2 regions of the Pseudomonas sp. GD03842 genome follow, and region 1 is predicted to be linked to the other one. Evidence: predicted binding sites of a transcription regulator. Region 1 holds the regulator's gene; the other holds the start of a gene.

Region 1 (8,455 bases):
GTTCCCGGAAGTGCGTTTTTGCCCCACCGGCGGCGTCAGTGCCGCCAATCTGAAAAGCTACATGGCGCTGCCGAATGTGATGTGTGTGGGGGGCACCTGGATGATCGATAACGCCTGGGTGAAGAACGGTGACTGGGGGCGCATCACCGACGCGACCGCTGAAGCTGTCGCCTTGTTCGGCTGAATCCGTACCCCGTTCGCTGGATTGACCTTCGACAGCTTCCGTTCAAGCAGAAGCTGTTTCAATGACCCCTCGATGGGCGTCACGCAAGAAGTCGTTGTTGCATGGCTATTTAACGGTGTTCCCTTGGTCAGGAGCGCCGTTTTTTTTTTGCATCGTTCTCGAAAGATTCAAGCGCGATAGATATGTACCGCACCCGGTACCGAGCCCTCCCGTATCTTCAGCACTCCTTGTAGTTGTGTTTCCATGAAGCTCTTTGGCGGCACCGTATTCGTATGCGGTCGCCGCCTTTTTTGTGCTGGGTCTGTGGTCAGGCTCGGGTTCAGGTTCAGGAAAAGCGGATCGGCGTTTTCAGAGGACGTTCTCTCAGCGCTTCGCGAGGGCGGCTGCGCAGTGGGTCCAGAAGGGCAGACAGGCCGTTGTGGTCGATTTCATGCATCAACGCGAGCAGGCGACCCAAATCGCCTGCAGGGAACCCCTGACGTGCGAACCAATTCAGGTAATCGCCTGGCAAATCTGCCAAGAGGCGACCTTTATATTTGCCAAAGGGCATTTCCAGACTGACAAGTTGCTTCAGCTTCTCAGCATCCATGACCGCTCCGTCTGTCGCATTAAGTGAACCTCGACGATACGTGCATTCTGCATGTATGCCAATGAGAACATCATGCAGAACGCGATAATCCAATAATTAAACTCGTTTGTAAGTCTATGATGATAAAAGGATTGTTGTTTTCTCTCTAAATGGCACGGGCAATGCAACAAGACTTTCATCGAACGTAGATACATCAACTCTTCGATTAACTGCCATAGAGGAACTGCAAAAATGACAGACATCAACAAAGAAGCCATTTCGATTCTCAATGATTTGATCGAGACCAGTAAAGACGGCGAAAAAGGCTTTCATACTGCCGCCGAAGACCTGAAGAATCCGGAAATCAAAGCATATTTCCTGTCTCGCTCGTCCGAATGCGCTTCGGCGGTACGTGAACTCCAGGCAGAGGTTCGCGCACTGGGTGGTGATCCAGACAATTCGTCGAGCGCCACTGGGACCATTCACCGCCTGTGGGTGGAGCTGAAAGCGGCTGTCACTGGCAAAAGCGACGAAGCAGTGCTCAATGAAGTCGAGCGCGGCGAAGACCACGCCTTGAAAGCCTACAAAGAGGCACGCCAGAAGGCGGAGGAGAAAGCACTGCCTACTAACGTAGTGACCCTGATCAAGCGTCAACTCGTAGGCGTGCAAGCCAATCACGATAAAGTGAAAGCGCTGCGCGACGCCGTACGTAAAGCGAGCTAATCGCTTTAGCGTCCATAAAAAACGCCAGCCCGCCTGGCGTTTTTTTATGGCTGGATCGTTTCGGGCTCGATCGCTGGTTGAGTTTCAACGCGGTTGCGTCCTCTTCGTTTGGCGCGATAGAGCGCGTCGTCTGCTTCAGTAAACAGCTGCGCTTCTTTTTCACTCGAATCTGGTATGCGCGAAGCCACCCCGATGCTGACGGTGACGGCGTGCTGGTCGCCAGCATAAGGCGGCAAAACGGCGATGGCTGCCCTGATCGTCTCAGCCAATGCGTGCGCCCCCTTGAGGTCAGTCTCTGGGAGCACCGCGATGAACTCCTCTCCGCCGTACCGAGCGGCAAGGTCCCCCGGACGACGGATGTTGGCCGACAGCGCTTGGGCCACGTTGCGCAAGGCGATATCCCCTCCATGATGACCATGGCGGTCGTTAAATGCCTTGAAGTGGTCCACATCGATCATGAGTAATGACAGCGGCTTACCCGTCCTGGCGCTGCGTGCCCATTCCTGGCGGAGCACACGATCAAGATGGCGACGGTTGGCCAGGCCGGTCAGGCCATCTGTCGCTGCCAGTTCGGCAAGTTCCCGTTCCGCCTTTTGTCGTAACTGCAACTGTTTGCCGAGCAGGTAGGACAGCCAGAGGATTCCCAGGCATAGCAGGCCAGTGGCTCCCGCAACCAACAGCGTGTTGCGCTTCCAGACGGCGTACACCTCAGCTTGTGACTGGGCGACGACCACGATCAACGGCAGATCGCCCACTCGTGAGAAGGTATAGAGCCGATGCTCGCCATCCAACTCCGATCGAGCAGCGAAGCTGCCGTTGACCTCTCTGAGAATGCGCCGAAAATTCGTTCGTTCGCTCAAATCCTGGCCGATGAACGTTCGCTCGGTTTGCTCCGGCTCCCGGGCCAGCATCACTCCCTGTGCACTGATCAGGTTGATCGTGCCATGTTGTCCCACGTCCAGCCCTCGGAACAGGCGACTGAAGTACGCCAACCGCATTGATGCGGCCACGATGCCCACGAACTTGCCATTGGATGAAGGAATACGGCGGCTGAAACTGATGCACCAGTCCTTGAACCCCCAGCGAGATTTGAAGGGCCCGGTGACCAGCAATCCAAGGGACGGATTGCTTCTGTGCAGGATGAAACTGGGACGGTCAGCGAAGTTGTCGTGGCGGGGAATGACCGAGATGGAATCGGCAACGATGGTGCCGGTTTCATCCAGGACCACCAAGTCGCCCTTGTAAGGCGCGGCAGTCGAGCGATCAAAGACTATTTGTTGGCGCAACTGCGGTGAAACCGACATCACCTCGGGCTGCTGCCATGTTGCAATCATTCCCTCCAGCGAGGTGTCATACAAGTCGGCATTACGCTGCACGTCCGCATCGATGAGTTGCACCACGTTGTGCGCCGCGCGAACCGCACTGTCGGTTGCGCTCGCGTACTCTCGCGCAAGCAACGAGGTAACGATCGATAAAATCGCTATCACCGCCAGCACGCTGCCCGACATCAACATCTTTTCCGAACGGGACCAAGTCCCTTTGCGCACCAGTTCAGCGGACAGTGTCATCGATTAGCTCTTTGGGGAGGACACCTGGAATATGCTCCGCCCGAGTCTGGAGTCGAGCTGTTGCTCAGGCCTGCCAAGATCGAGCTGGGCGATGAGCGACGAGGTGTTTCAAAGCGATGAATTAAAGATCCACCACTTTGAATGATCAAGTATAGGGATCCCAATTTGGCGAATTGATGTGCGAAGGTATGCGGTGGGACACATTCAGACGATGAAGAATCGGCAATAGTGCAGGTTTCAAAGCGTCAAGCGGGGAGGGCGAACAGCTCAAGGGCCACTGGTGTCACTCACCCTCATCGAACCTGTTGTTGATAAGCTCGATCAGGCCCTCCAGGGCAGCCTGCTCGTCTTGTCCCTCGGTCAAAAGGTGAATCTCGGTGCCTTTCCCCGCAGCGAGCATCATGACGGCCATGATGCTTTTGCCGTCGACCATGCTGTCGGGAGAACGGCCGACACGGATCTGGCAGGGATACTTGCCGGCAACGCCGACGAATTTGGCGGCAGCCCGGGCATGCAAGCCCAGCTTGTTGATGATGGTGATTTGGTGAGCGGGCATCGCGTGAAGGGTCCTTTCAGCTGAGGTCGCGGTGGCGGACCTGAACATTCTTGAGCGATTGCTGCAGCACCTGGCCGAGACGTTCGGTCAGGTAGACGGAGCGGTGGTGCCCGCCGGTGCAGCCAATGGCAATGGTGACGTAAGCTCGATTGCTGGCGGCGAAGCGCGGCAACCATTTGGTCAGATAGGAAGCGATGTCCTGAAACATCTCTTCGACGTCGGGTTGGGCTGCAAGGTAGTCGGCAACCGGCTGATCGAGCCCGGATTGCTCGCGCAGTTCGGGTTTCCAGTAGGGATTGGGCAAGCAGCGCACATCGAACACCAAGTCGGCGTCGACCGGCATTCCCCGCTTGAATCCGAACGACTCGATCAGGAAAGCCGTGCCGGGCTCAGGTTTGTTCAGCAGTCGCAACTTCAAAGTGTCGCGCAGCTGATACAGGTTCAGGTGAGTCGTGTCGATGGTCAGGTCGGCGAGGTCGATGATCGGCCCTAGCAGCGTTTTTTCGTCGCGGATGGCCTCGGCCAACGAGCGTGTCGCGTTACTCAGGGGGTGACGGCGACGGGTTTCGGAAAAGCGTTTGAGAAGGGTGGATTCTTCAGCGTCCAGAAACAGCACGTCGCAGCGAATATGTCGGCCACGGACCTCTTCGAGCATGCGCGGGAAGCGGGTCAAATGGCTCGGCAGGTTGCGCGCGTCTATGGAGACCGCGAGCAGCGGTTCGGCCAGTTCAGTGTTGATCAATGCGCGTTCGGCGAGCTCGGGCAGCAGCCCGGCCGGCAGATTGTCGACGCAGTAGAAGCCGCTGTCTTCAAGAACATCGAGGGCCGTACTCTTGCCAGAGCCGGAGCGACCGCTGACGATGATCATGCGCATGATCAGTGGCCGTTCTGGACGTGGAGCACAACGTTGTAGAGCTCATCGCTACTTTTGGCCGCGCGCAGGCTGGCGCGGACGTCGGCGCGATCGAGCATGCTGGCGATCTGGCGCAGCAGCTCCAGATGAGCATCGGTTGCCGCTTCGGGCACGAGCAGGACGAAAAGCAGGTCTACAGGCGCGCCGTCGATGGCATCGAAGTCAACAGGCCGCTCCAGATGGAGCACCGCGCTGACCGGCGCACTGCATCCCTTGAGCCGACAGTGCGGAATGGCGATGCCGTTTCCGAAACCGGTCGAGCCCAGTTTTTCGCGGGCAATGAGGCTTTCGTACACAGTTTCCCAGTCGAACTCGGGCACTTGCTGCCCGATCAGTCTGGCGATCTGTTCCAGTACGGCTTTTTTACTGCCGCCTGGCACGTTCACCAAGGAACGGCCAGGGGTCAGGATGTTTTCAAGTCGGATCATGGATGGGGAGTATCAGCGAGCTGCCGCACCCTTGAGGATGCTTTGCTGCTTTTCCTTATGCTTGAGCAATTGTCTGTCGAGCTTGTCCGTGAGCAGGTCGATCGCCGCGTACATGTCGTCATGTTCCGCAATGGCAACCACCTCTCCACCAGGGATATGCAAGGTGGCCTCGATCTTCTGTTTGAGCTTCTCGACGGCCATCGTCACCTGCACGTTCGTAATCTTGTCAAAGTGCCCTTCGAGCTTCTTCAGCTTCAGCTCGACGTACTCGCGCAGAGGCTTGGTGACTTCCAGTTGGTGTCCACTGATGTTGACTTGCATACAGCTTCTCCTTCGTTGCCAGTGCATTAAGAGGCAGGCTTGGATGCCTGCCACTGGAACGCTGTGGCTGTGGCGTTACATCAGTCGCTTACGTTCGCTCGAAGGCGCTATCCCGAGAGATTCGCGATACTTGGCGACGGTGCGACGCGCCACTTGAATGCCTTGTGCCTCCAGTAAACCAGCGATCTTGCTGTCGCTCAACGGCTTTTTCTGATTTTCCGCGGCAACCAGTTTCTTGATGATCGCGCGGATCGCCGTGGACGAGCATTCACCGCCTTCGGAGGTGCTGACGTGACTGGAAAAGAAGTACTTCAGTTCATAGATGCCACGGGGCGTGTGCATGAATTTCTGCGTGGTCACGCGTGAAATCGTCGATTCGTGCATGCCCACCGCTTCTGCGATGTCATGCAGCACCAAGGGTTTCATTGCCTCGTCGCCGTATTCCAGGAAACCCCTCTGATGCTCGACGATCTGGGTCGCCACTTTCATGAGGGTCTCGTTCCGGCTTTGCAGGCTCTTGATGAACCAGCGCGCTTCCTGCAACTGATTGCGCATGAAGGTGTTGTCCGCACTGGTGTCGGCGCGACGCACGAAACCGGCGTACTGAGGATTCACCCGCAGGCGCGGCACTGCCTCCTGGTTGAGTTCGACCAGCCAACGTTCGTTGTCCTTGCGCACGATGACGTCCGGCACGACGTATTCGGCTTCGGTCGACTCGATCTGCGAGCCGGGGCGGGGATTGAGGCTCTGAACCAGCTCGATGACCTGACGCAGGTCGTCTTCCTTGATTTTCATCCGGCGCATCAATTGCGCGTAATCGCGGCTGCCCAGCAAATCGATGTAGTCGCTGACCAGTCGCTGGGCTTCGGCCAACCACTTGGTCTTCACCGGAAGCTGGCGCAATTGCAGCAGCAGGCATTCGCTCAGCGTCCTAGCACCGACGCCAGCCGGTTCGAACTGCTGGATGCGGTGCAGGACGGCTTCGATTTCGTCCAGTTCGATGTCGAGTTCTGGATCGAATGCGTCGAGCAATTCCTCCAGCGACTCGTCCAGATATCCCTGGTTGTTGATGCAGTCGATCAGCGTGACGGCAATCAGGCGGTCGGTGTCGGACATGGGCGCCAGGTTCAACTGCCAGAGCAGATGGCTTTGCAGGCTCTCACCCGCCGAGGTGCGGGTGGTGAAGTCCCACTCATCGTCATCGTTGCTTGGCAGGCTGCTGGCGCTGGTCTGGTAGATGTCTTCCCACGCCGTATCGACGGGCAGTTCGTTGGGAATGCGTTCGCTGTCGCCCCATTCGCCGTCTTCGAGATTGTCGACCGTGGTGGTCGAAGATTCCTGGTATGTCGGTTCTTGAACGTCGGCAGCTGGCTTGGCTTCGACGTTATCGGCCATGGGATCAGCGTTGTCGAAATCGTCGCCTTCTTCCTGGCGTTCCAGCATGGGGTTGGATTCCAATGCCTCCTGGATTTCCTGTTGAAGATCCAGCGTCGACAATTGGAGCAAGCGGATGGCCTGTTGCAGCTGCGGCGTCATCGTCAGCTGCTGGCCCATTCTCAAGACTAGCGAAGGTTTCATGGCAGGGGCTTAATACCTTATTCGCCGGCGCGCTCGCGCCATCCACTACGAGGCGCCGAGGCGCCAAACTAAGCAAATTATATGCCTGAAAGCGGCTCGTTTGCCTAGAGTGTGATGGCAGTTAATGCGAGGTTGGCGATGAGCCGCATGCTGCGTTCACTCGCCACCCGCTCGTCATCGGCCTTTTAAAGGCGGAACTCGTGGCCGAGGTACACTTCCTTCACCAATTGGTTGGCAAGGATCGTTTCGGCATCACCCTCTGCGATGAGCTGCCCATCGTTAACGATGTAGGCTGTTTCGCAGATATCGAGCGTTTCACGGACATTGTGATCAGTGATCAGAACGCCGATGCCTTTCGCTTTCAGGTGGTGGATGATCTGCTTGATGTCGCCAACGGAGATAGGGTCGACACCGGCGAAAGGTTCGTCCAGCAGGATGAACTTGGGGGAGGTGGCCAAGGCCCGTGCAATTTCCACACGGCGGCGCTCACCACCCGACAGGCTCATGCCCAGGTTGTCGCGGATGTGGGTGATGTGAAATTCCTGGAGCAGGCTTTCCAGCTCCTTGCGACGCCCGGCGCGGTCGAGGTCCTTGCGGGTCTCGAGGATGGCCATGATGTTGTCCGAGACCGACAGCTTGCGGAAGATCGAGGCTTCCTGCGGCAGATAGCCAATACCGGCGCGGGCGCGACCGTGCATGGGCTGATGGCTCACATCCTGATCGTCGATCAGCACGCGGCCCTGATCGGCCTGCACCAGGCCGACGATCATGTAGAAGCAGGTCGTCTTGCCTGCGCCGTTCGGCCCCAGGAGGCCAACGATCTGGCCGCTGTCGATGGACAGGCTGACGTCACGGACGACCTGGCGAGCCTTGTAGGACTTGGCCAGGTGTTGGGCTTTCAGCGTTGCCATTACTGGGCCTTCTGCTGGTCGGTTTTCTTTTTCGGCTGGATCACCATGTCGACGCGAGGGCGCGATTCGGTGACCTTGCTGCCGTTGGCGCGGCCGGCGCTCGCCAGCTTGCGCACGGTGTCATAGACAATCTTCTCGCCCTGGGTGGTGTTGTTGTCCTTGTCGACAACCTTGGCCTTGTCGATCAGCACGACCCGGTTTTGCGGAGCATGGTACTGAATCGTTACGCCCCAGCCCTGAACGGGTTTCGGATCACCTGCCGTCTGCAGCTGTTCGAAATACGCAAGGTTACCCACGGAAGTCACGACGTCGATGTCGCCCGCCGGAGTGCGCGTCATGGTCACCTTGTTGCCGGTGACCTTCATCGAGCCTTGGGTAATGATCACATTCCCGGTGTAGGTGGCGATGCCTTGTTTATCATCCAGCTGGGCGTCGTCGGCCTGGATACGGATAGGCTGATCCTGATCGTTCGGCAGAGCCCAGGCGCTCACGCTTCCCAGTGCTGCGCCCAAGCCGAGCAAAATAGGGAGGGTTTTAAGGAGCCTCATACTGTCCTCTTGCATTCGATAGCAGGTGAATCCTGCTTTCTTTTAGATAGGCCTTCATACCCGTACCGGTGCTCACGCCGTTAAATCCGTCGATTCTAACGGGTTGCGCGGTTTCCGCATATTGCTTCTGAGGGAAGACGGTCATGCGGGTGCTGGT
Region 2 (8,455 bases), on a different contig from region 1:
TTTATCAAGCATAGAATCAAGCGCGCCGGACTCTTCACCGATCGCGGTCATCTGCACCGCAAGCATAGGGAAGACACCAGTGCTGCGCATGGAGAAGTTGAGTTGCATGCCGGTAGAAACGTCTTGCTTGACCTTCTGCACCGCATTTCTGAATACGACATTGCCGGTCGCGCCTGCTACGGAATCGAGTGCGTCAACGAGAGGTACACCGGCGGCGAAGGTCGTGGCGAGCGTTCGGGCATAGCGGGCGACTGCTGATTTATAGAGCAACGGGCCGATGACCGGTATTTTGAGCAACGCACGGTCAACTTGGTCGCGAAACTTAGCTGAAGTTTTGTAGGCCCGTTTGAAAGAAAAGAACGCAACGACAATCGCCAGCACAAAGATATACCAGTAGCTTTGGACTGCCTCTGACAGGCCTATCACCATGAGCGTGAATGCAGGGAGTTTTGCACCGAATCCGGCAAACACTGACTGGAATTGCGGGACGACCTTGATGAGCAAGATACCCGTGACGATGAACGCGACGATCACGACTGCGATCGGGTAGGTCATGGCTTTTTTGATTTTGGATTTCAGCGACTCTGTTTTTTCTTTGTAGGTCGCAACCCGATCAAGCAAGGACTCCAGCGCCCCCGCCTGCTCACCGGCATCAACCAGATTGCAGAAGAGGTCATCGAAATAGAGGGGCTTTTGTCTTAAAGCTGTTGCAAAGCTATGACCCGCAGCGACTTCTTGCTTGATGTCATCTACCAATTTGCGCATGTTGGGATTCGCAGATCCTTCGCTGATAATGTCGAAGGACTGCAGTAAAGGGACGCCGGCTTTCATCATCGTCGCCATCTGGCGGCTGAAGAACGCGATATCCAGCGGTTTGATCTTCTTCCCCGAACCGAAGATCGACACCGATTTTTTTCTGACCTTCAGTGGGTTGATGCCTTGCTTGCGCAACTGCGCTTTGACCAAGGCGGGGTTATGACCGTTGATCTCGCCTTTTTGCTTGGCTCCCTTTCTGTCCAAACCCTCCCACACGTATACGCTGACTTTTACTGCTTTGGTCGCCATGCTTAATCCTTGGTCACCCGATTGATTTCCTCAAGGCTCGTCAAGCCTTGCATGGCCTTGAGCAGGCCAGAGGTGCGCAAGTCATTGAAGCCGTCTTTGCGCATCTGCTCGGAAATTTCGATGGAGTTGCCCTCCGCCATGATGATGCGCTCCAGGGCTGGCGTACTTTTGACCACTTCATAAATCCCTACACGGCCTTTGTAGCCCGCATTGCACTGCTCGCATCCCACTGGAGAGTAAAGCTTGAACGAGCCAATTTTCGACTCCGGGAAACCTTCGGCAACCAATGTTTCGCGGGGTATCTCGACCTCTTTTTTGCAATGGGGACATAGCTTGCGGGCGAGCCGCTGGGCGATGATCAGGTTTATTGCCGTTGCAATATTGAATGCAGCGACACCCATGTGATGCAGGCGGGTGAGGGTTTCCGCGGCGCTGTTGGTGTGCAACGTTGAAAGCACCATGTGCCCAGTTTGCGAGGCCTTGATGGCGATTTCGGCGGTCTCCAAGTCGCGAATCTCGCCCACCATGATGACATCTGGATCCTGACGCAGGAACGCACGCAGTGCCTGCGAGAAGTCCATACCCTGCCGAGGGTTAACGTTGACTTGGTTGATACCCTCAAGGTTGATCTCGACCGGATCTTCTGCTGTTGAAATGTTGATGTCCGGTGTATTGAGAATATTCAAGCCGGTGTAAAGCGACACCGTTTTGCCCGAACCTGTTGGGCCCGTGACCAAGATCATGCCTTGTGGCTTGCTCAGTGCGTCCAGATACAAGGCTTTCTGTTCCGGCTCGTAACCCAACGCGTCAATGCCCATCTGGGCGCTGGTCGGGTCCAGGATCCGCATGACAATTTTTTCACCCCACAGCGTGGGAAGCGTGTTGATCCGGAAATCAATTGCGCGATTCTTGGATATCCGCAATTTGATACGGCCATCCTGTGGTTTACGCCGTTCGGAAATATCGAGGCCAGCCATCACTTTCAGGCGAGCGGCGATACGGCCTGCTAGTTGAGTCGGAGGCTTGGCGACCTCATGAAGAATGCCATCGGTGCGCAGACGAACACGGAAAACCTTTTCGTAAGGTTCAAAATGTAGGTCAGATGACCCCAAGCGAATGGCGTCCATCAACATCTTGTTGACGAAGCGAACGACAGGGGCGTCGTCAGCGTCTTGGCCGCCAATCGATGCCTCTTTGCTTTCGTCTACGGTTTCAATTTCCAGCCCTAGATCAACATCCGCTAGGTCGCCCATGCCTGTATGGGAATCGAAGAGTCTGTCGATTGCCAGCGTAAGTTTATCGTCCTCAACCAAGATCGCTTCAGTATTGAGTCCGGTACTGAACTGGATGTCAGTGATGGCTTGATGATTCGTGGGATCCGATATTCCTATGAATAATTTGTTACCCCGACGCCACAAGGGTAGCGCGGAGTGCTGGCGGACCAGCTTTTCGCTAACCAGCCCCTTCGGTTGGCCGTCTTTGTCCAGAGTGTTGAGGTCGAGAAAGGGCAGTCCAAATTGCTCAGACGCCAGTTCCGCGAGGGTTAAGCTTTTGACTAGCTTGCTCTGCACCAAATAGCTGACCAAAGAGATCTTTTCGCTCCGAGCCCGTTGAAGGGCCTGCTGAGCATTTTTTTCGTTCAAGAGTTCGGCCACTACCAGTTGCTTGGCCAAACCTGTGAGCACGACATCATTCATCGAAACCACCAAACACGGACAGTGGTTGGTTTATAGCGCAGTCGAGCTTTGCTGCCAATTAAACGGAGCAAGGGCTGACAATATTTGTCACTTTTTGATCAAAATTGTAGGTGTTTCGTCGTGCCACCGAACCCCAGTTCACAGAACATTCCTCATTTAGAGTTGGCATGAGATATGCGTGGTTGGCACCGTGCAAGACCAAAAAATTGACGATTGGAGAAGTACGTTATGCAGTCACAAAAAGGTTTCACTCTTATTGAGTTGATGATCGTAGTTGCGATCATTGGTATCCTCGCTGCTGTCGCGATTCCTGCCTATCAGAACTACACACTGCGCGCCCAAGCTAGCTCCCTATTGGCGAGTCTTGATTCAGCCAAGGTTGCAGTTGCGGAAAACTGGAGCCAAGGCCTGACCGGAACGTCTCTTTGCAACGCTTCACCAACTGGTACGATCGCGAACTGTACTGGCAGCGGCACTCTCACCGCCTCCCGCACAAACCCAACGGTCAGCGTGACGTTAGTCCCTAGTACTGCTAACGCCTCTGTGACCGGCGGGAACATCTCTTGGACTTGTACGGTGAGTCCTGCTACTGCGAACCCAGGCAGCGCTTGTACTGGCTCTTAACAATCATCGTTCAAAAAAGGCGCACATGTGCGCCTTTTTTAATATCCTAATAGGGCGTCCTCTAGTTGATTGCGAGTTTTCGTTTAGAAAGCGGATATTGGGCTGTTATTGGGCTTCTTCTATTGATGCCTATTACCGTCCCGTATCTTTATGGTCATGATTGGCAGCGGTTAGTTCAGGTTGTTATCGCGGTTATAAGCTTGATCGCTATAATTATTCAGCGGAAAACTTCGGTAGAGGGGGCGCCAAAAGCGTTCGATTCAGTAGGTATTCTATTTGCGGTACTGCTGTGTTTGGCTCTGTCTTCATGTTTGCTCGCGGATCAGCCATATTGGGCTTTTTGTGAAGTGTCGCTGATGATTGGGTGTTATACTATTGCTTATTGTGTGGCGCATTCAAGATTACAAGTTGGTCGTTCAATAGATAATTTTCTGATTGCAGTCGTGTTGATTTCTTGTTGTGCCAAAACCCTGCAATTTATCGTGTCGGTGCTGGCCGGTTACACCAGTTCGGCCCAGACTCTAGACCTGGATTTGCTGCTTGAAGGATTTTCCAATCGCCGTTTTTATGGCCAGTTTCAGACCCTTACTTTGCCGCTTTTGGCGTGGCCGCTCATTCTCTCCGACGTAAAGCGCCCTGTCATAAAATGGATTTTCGTATTGCTTGTCTGCTGGTGGGTTATCGCAATTGTGGGGGGGACGCGTGGTACTTGGCTAGGCATGGCAGTCGCCGCTATTTTTGTAGGTTGTTTGGGTAAAGCTGGCCGACGATGGGCTTTGTGGCAACTAGGTGCAATGCTTTCAGGTTTGGGCTTGTATTACATTGTTTTCGTCTTGATGACCGATGCTGTCGGCATATCACTTGTGAACACTGCGGGCGGTCGCCTAACTACTTCCCTTTCTGCTAGGGACATTATCTGGCATCAAGCGTGGGAAATGATTAAGGCGCGACCTTTACTAGGTTTCGGTCCGATGCATTTTTCCAATATCCCTAACCCCATTGCCGCACATCCGCATCAAATATTTCTGCAGTGGGCTAGTGAATGGGGAATCCCGTCTACTCTGCTAGTGGGGTTTTTAATGCTTCGAGGAATGCGCTCGGTCTTATGGAAAATAAGAGCTGATCGCGCATCGGATGATCCTCTCAATCTTCTGCGGATATGTTTATTCGCCAGTTTAGTCGGCTCCCTTACCCAGGGGATGGTGGATGGGGTGATTGTCATGCCCTATTCGCAACTGTGGCTAGCAATTGTAACCGGGTGGCTTATGGGAATTCACAGGATTAGCAGTGACCACCGACCTAGTAATGGTCGGTTGCGGCAGCTTGGGCTCGCTGCGGCATTTCTTGCTGTTGGATTTCTTGGCTATGTGACGGTTCACGACTTCCCGACTCTTCGGTTGCGTAACGAGCAATATGCACATGACTTTGGAGGGAATTTCCAACCCCGGTTCTGGATGCAAGGCGTCATCGCGTCCAAGCCTCAGTAAAGCTTGCCGCCAATGGAGTGTCCTGATAGCTTCCATCACCATGCCGAAATAGCTCAGTCGGTAGAGCAGCGCACTCGTAACGCGAAGGTCGCAGGTTCGATTCCTGTTTTCGGCACCATTTCCCACCGGCGCGATGGATGGCAACTCTCAGCTTGGAAAGGGTGAGGTCCTCGCGTTTGCTCACCAAGGTTTCGCGACTTTTCTCAGCCGTCAAAAAGAAGGTCGAGTGGATTTTTTCTATAGGTTAACGTTTCTGCCATCGTTGAATTGTGTAAAAAACCTCCCTGGATTTTTCACCTGTCAGGTCCGATGCTAATGGAACTGGTGCAGCGCCAGATGCTGCTCAAGCGTCTTACGCCATTGATGATGCAGTGGGGCGTGACGGCGTATTCGGCGGCAGTTTCGTTAGGGCTTTCTGTGCTGTTCGCAAGGAGCATGGGGTCAAGCGCCTTCGGTCATTACACCTACATTTACGTGCTGGCGAGCGTCCTCGTGCTGGCCCAGGATGCCGGGTTTAATACGCTTCTGCTTCGCGAGCGGGCTGCGCCTTCTGCAAGTCTGCGATCTCATTGCAGCCAGCTTCCTACTGTCGCGGTGTTGCACCTACTCGTTACCACCGGCCTGTTCATCGTCTTCGCAGGTGTCTGTTCCAACTGGATCGATGCTCCCTCGCTGATGTCCGGTATCGTATGCTTCGCCGCAATTATGCTGATGCAGTGGCAGTCATCATGGTTGAAAGGGTCGGGAAAATTTGAGCGCGATGCCGTATTTCTTTTCTGCAGTCGTACTGTCAGCGCAATATTTGTTTTGGTTGCGGTACTCACGATCGGCCCTTCTCCATCTGTGATATTCCTTGCATGGAGCGCAGGCTTGCTACTGTCGTTGGCGCTGCATTACAGGCACTTCCCGACGCTAGCAGCCATCGAGTGGCAATTCCCAACGTGGGCCTATCGCAGCTCGCTGACCTTTTTTGCAGTTGGTCTCGCCTCTACCCTCTATCATCAGATAGACATCATCATTTTGAGAAACCTGCTGGGGGAAATTCCGGCCATCGGTCACTATGCAGTCGCTACGCGTATCCACGACGGATTGATGTTGCTCGCGACACCCGTTGTATTGATGTTGTTTCGACGCATGAGAGTATTGGCTATGCAGCCAGGAGCGGGTAACCGTTTTAGCCGAAACGCCATAATTGGCGCCTTGCTCATCGGGACCTGTCTGGCGGTGGTTGGCTGGATCTTTGGACCTTGGATTGTCGGAATACTTTTTGGGAATGTCTATGCCGAAGGCGCCCATAAGTTAATTCAGTTGTTGTTCCTCGCGTTGGTCTTCGCGTTGCCGAATTTTGTCTTGGAGCAGAATGCGATTGCTACGCAGAATGAGCGGCTGCTTGCCTTTGGCTTCTTGTTAGCTGTTGCGATTAACGTGGCTCTGAATTTTTATCTGATCCCTACCATTGGGGTCGAAGGGGCGGCGTGGGCAACAATTTTAACTGAAGTGGTCCTTTGCGCGATTTTGACCCATGGGCTAAGACGTGAAGTGTTTTCTTGAAGCGCTTTGAGCAGAAGTGGGGCGTCATGGCAGGGCTCAAATCCCAGTCTGATTAGCGCAGCGCACTCGTAACGCGAAGGTCGCAGGTTCGATTCCTGTTTTCGGCACCAAACAAAAAGCCCGGTCCTCAGGACCGGGCTTTTTCTATTCGGCTGGCCCGACCGAAAAGCAGGGCGGGCTAAGCGGTCACATGGACCAGTCATCCACGACTTTGTTCTTGTCGAACCAAACCGACAGGCTATCGCTGTGGTGTTCGGTGTCGCCAGAAATTTTGCCCGAAGCGGTATTGGCGGCATTCGATGCGTTATTGGCGTGATTTGTCATGCTCAGGGCGCTGGAGACGGCGCTGGCCCCTGGGATATAGCCAACCAGGTTGGCGGCGTCGCTAAGGTTACCGTTTTTGTTGTATCGCCAGTTCACATGGCCGCTTGAGGTGGTGAACTGCGAATCAGGCACGCCATAAATCGCCTGAACTTCGCTCTGCGTCGTTTTGTGAGGAATGATGTGGTTCTTGACGTAGGTGGCGCTGAACTTGTCTTCGCCTCCCATGGTGCTGCAACCGGCGAGAAGCGTCACGGCGAGCAGGCAGAGGAGTGTTCTTTTCATGGCTGTTTCCCTACAAAGAGTGAAGTTTTCAAGCGCGTTGCTTGGAGCAAACGGCTTAGCGCTCGCGAGTGTAGCGCCTGTAAGAAAAATCTTACAAACGCACAAATGAGCACTGCGTCACATTTTCGGCCTGGTTGTGGAGCATTTGGTCGTCAGAAAAGTCTGCAGTTGGAACTTTCCGAGTAAGGCCCGCAGCAAGCCTCAATTTCAAACGCTCAACCTCATCGACAAGTCCACAGCTTTCACGTCTTTGGTCAGCGTGCCGATCGAGATGTAATCCACGCCCGTTTCGGCGATGGGGCGCAAGGTTGCGTCGGTAACGCCGCCGCTGGCTTCGAGCTTGGCGCGGCCGGCGGTGAGGCGGACGGCTTCGCGCATGTCGTCAAGGCTGAGTTCGTCGAGCATGATGATGTCGGCGCCCCCGTCGAGGGCCTGCTTGAGTTCGCTGAGGCTCTCGACTTCCACTTCGACCGGTTTGCCAGGGGCGATTTTGTGCGCGGCAGTGATGGCCTCGGCGATGCCGCCGCAGGCTGCGATGTGGTTTTCTTTGATGAGGAACGCGTCATACAAGCCGATGCGATGGTTGTGACAGCCGCCGCAGGTTACGGCGTATTTCTGAGCCAGGCGCAGGCCAGGAAGGGTCTTGCGGGTGTCGAGCAGTTTCACCTGGGTATCGGCGACCCTGTCGGCATAGTGCTGCGAGCGAGTGGCCACGCCAGAGAGCATTTGCAGAAAGTTGAGGGCGCTGCGCTCGCCGGTGAGCAATGAACGGGCAGGGCCTTCGAGGTGGAACAGCGCCTGATTGGGGGTGACCCGGTCGCCGTCGGCGACTTGCCAATGCACGGCCACGCGCGGGTCCAATTGCCGGAACACGCTGTCGACCCACGCGCAGCCAGCGATCACCGCTGCATCGCGTGAGATGACGGTGGCCTTAGCCAATCGCTCGGCAGGGATCAACTGCGCGGTGATGTCACCGCTGCCCACGTCCTCCAGCAATGCACGGCGTACATTGGCTTCGATTTCAGCGGTCAGGGCGGCAAGACGTAGGTTCGGCATATCGGACTCCACTTACTAAGTGCTCGGAGTATAAGGCAGTCGTCGGCGCCAACCCACTGCGCCTTTTCCTACAAACGTGGCTCATCCTGCACTTGGTCGGTTTTTTCACCGCTCATGCGACAGATCGCATTTTTCGCGGTCTATCGCTGCACGTGCCGCTGCGCCCACCTCTATTATTTCAATCAGGGCGAATAGTCCGCTGGCGAGCGGACGGGATTTACAAGATACTGCGCCTTGTATTTGACGTCATAGCCTTGACGTTATCGCCGTAAACCCAGGGACAAAACTTCAAAATCCGGTCGAACCCAGGCTCCGCCTGCGTTTGGATGAAGCTGTGGCTGTTGTGTGTGGGTTGGAGAGAGGAGTCCT

What was found. The regulator sigma-54, encoded in region 1, starts transcription at its own class of promoters, with help from an activator protein. The targets are predictions, from matches to a motif close to ANTGGCATNNANNTTGCTNT.
Region 2: a site for sigma-54 is predicted at 2,924-2,943, ahead of N5D61_RS16595 (pilin). Genes of this name have one in related genera too.

The regions. Positions count from the first base shown of each region.
Region 1 covers NZ_JAOCEA010000004.1:211,366-219,820, forward strand. The annotation lists gene N5D61_RS08050 (bifunctional 4-hydroxy-2-oxoglutarate aldolase/2-dehydro-3-deoxy-phosphogluconate aldolase) at 1-184, shown strand, start outside; gene N5D61_RS08055 (DUF3820 family protein) at 510-773, opposite strand; gene N5D61_RS08060 (PA2169 family four-helix-bundle protein) at 1,005-1,475, shown strand; gene N5D61_RS08065 (diguanylate cyclase) at 1,520-3,043, opposite strand; gene N5D61_RS08070 (HPr family phosphocarrier protein) at 3,327-3,599, opposite strand; gene rapZ (RNase adapter RapZ) at 3,616-4,473, opposite strand; gene ptsN (PTS IIA-like nitrogen regulatory protein PtsN) at 4,476-4,940, opposite strand; gene raiA (ribosome-associated translation inhibitor RaiA) at 4,953-5,261, opposite strand; gene N5D61_RS08090 (RNA polymerase factor sigma-54) at 5,337-6,839, opposite strand; gene lptB (LPS export ABC transporter ATP-binding protein) at 7,025-7,750, opposite strand; gene lptA (lipopolysaccharide transport periplasmic protein LptA) at 7,750-8,298, opposite strand; gene lptC (LPS export ABC transporter periplasmic protein LptC) at 8,285-8,455, opposite strand, start outside.
Region 2 covers NZ_JAOCEA010000011.1:67,018-75,472, forward strand. The annotation lists gene N5D61_RS16585 (type II secretion system F family protein) at 1-1,065, opposite strand, end outside; gene pilB (type IV-A pilus assembly ATPase PilB) at 1,068-2,762, opposite strand; gene N5D61_RS16595 (pilin) at 2,991-3,386, shown strand; gene N5D61_RS16600 (O-antigen ligase family protein) at 3,452-4,873, shown strand; tRNA gene N5D61_RS16605 (tRNA-Thr) at 4,916-4,991, shown strand; gene N5D61_RS16610 (polysaccharide biosynthesis C-terminal domain-containing protein) at 5,189-6,424, shown strand; gene N5D61_RS16615 (hypothetical protein) at 6,611-7,030, opposite strand; gene nadC (carboxylating nicotinate-nucleotide diphosphorylase) at 7,238-8,086, opposite strand.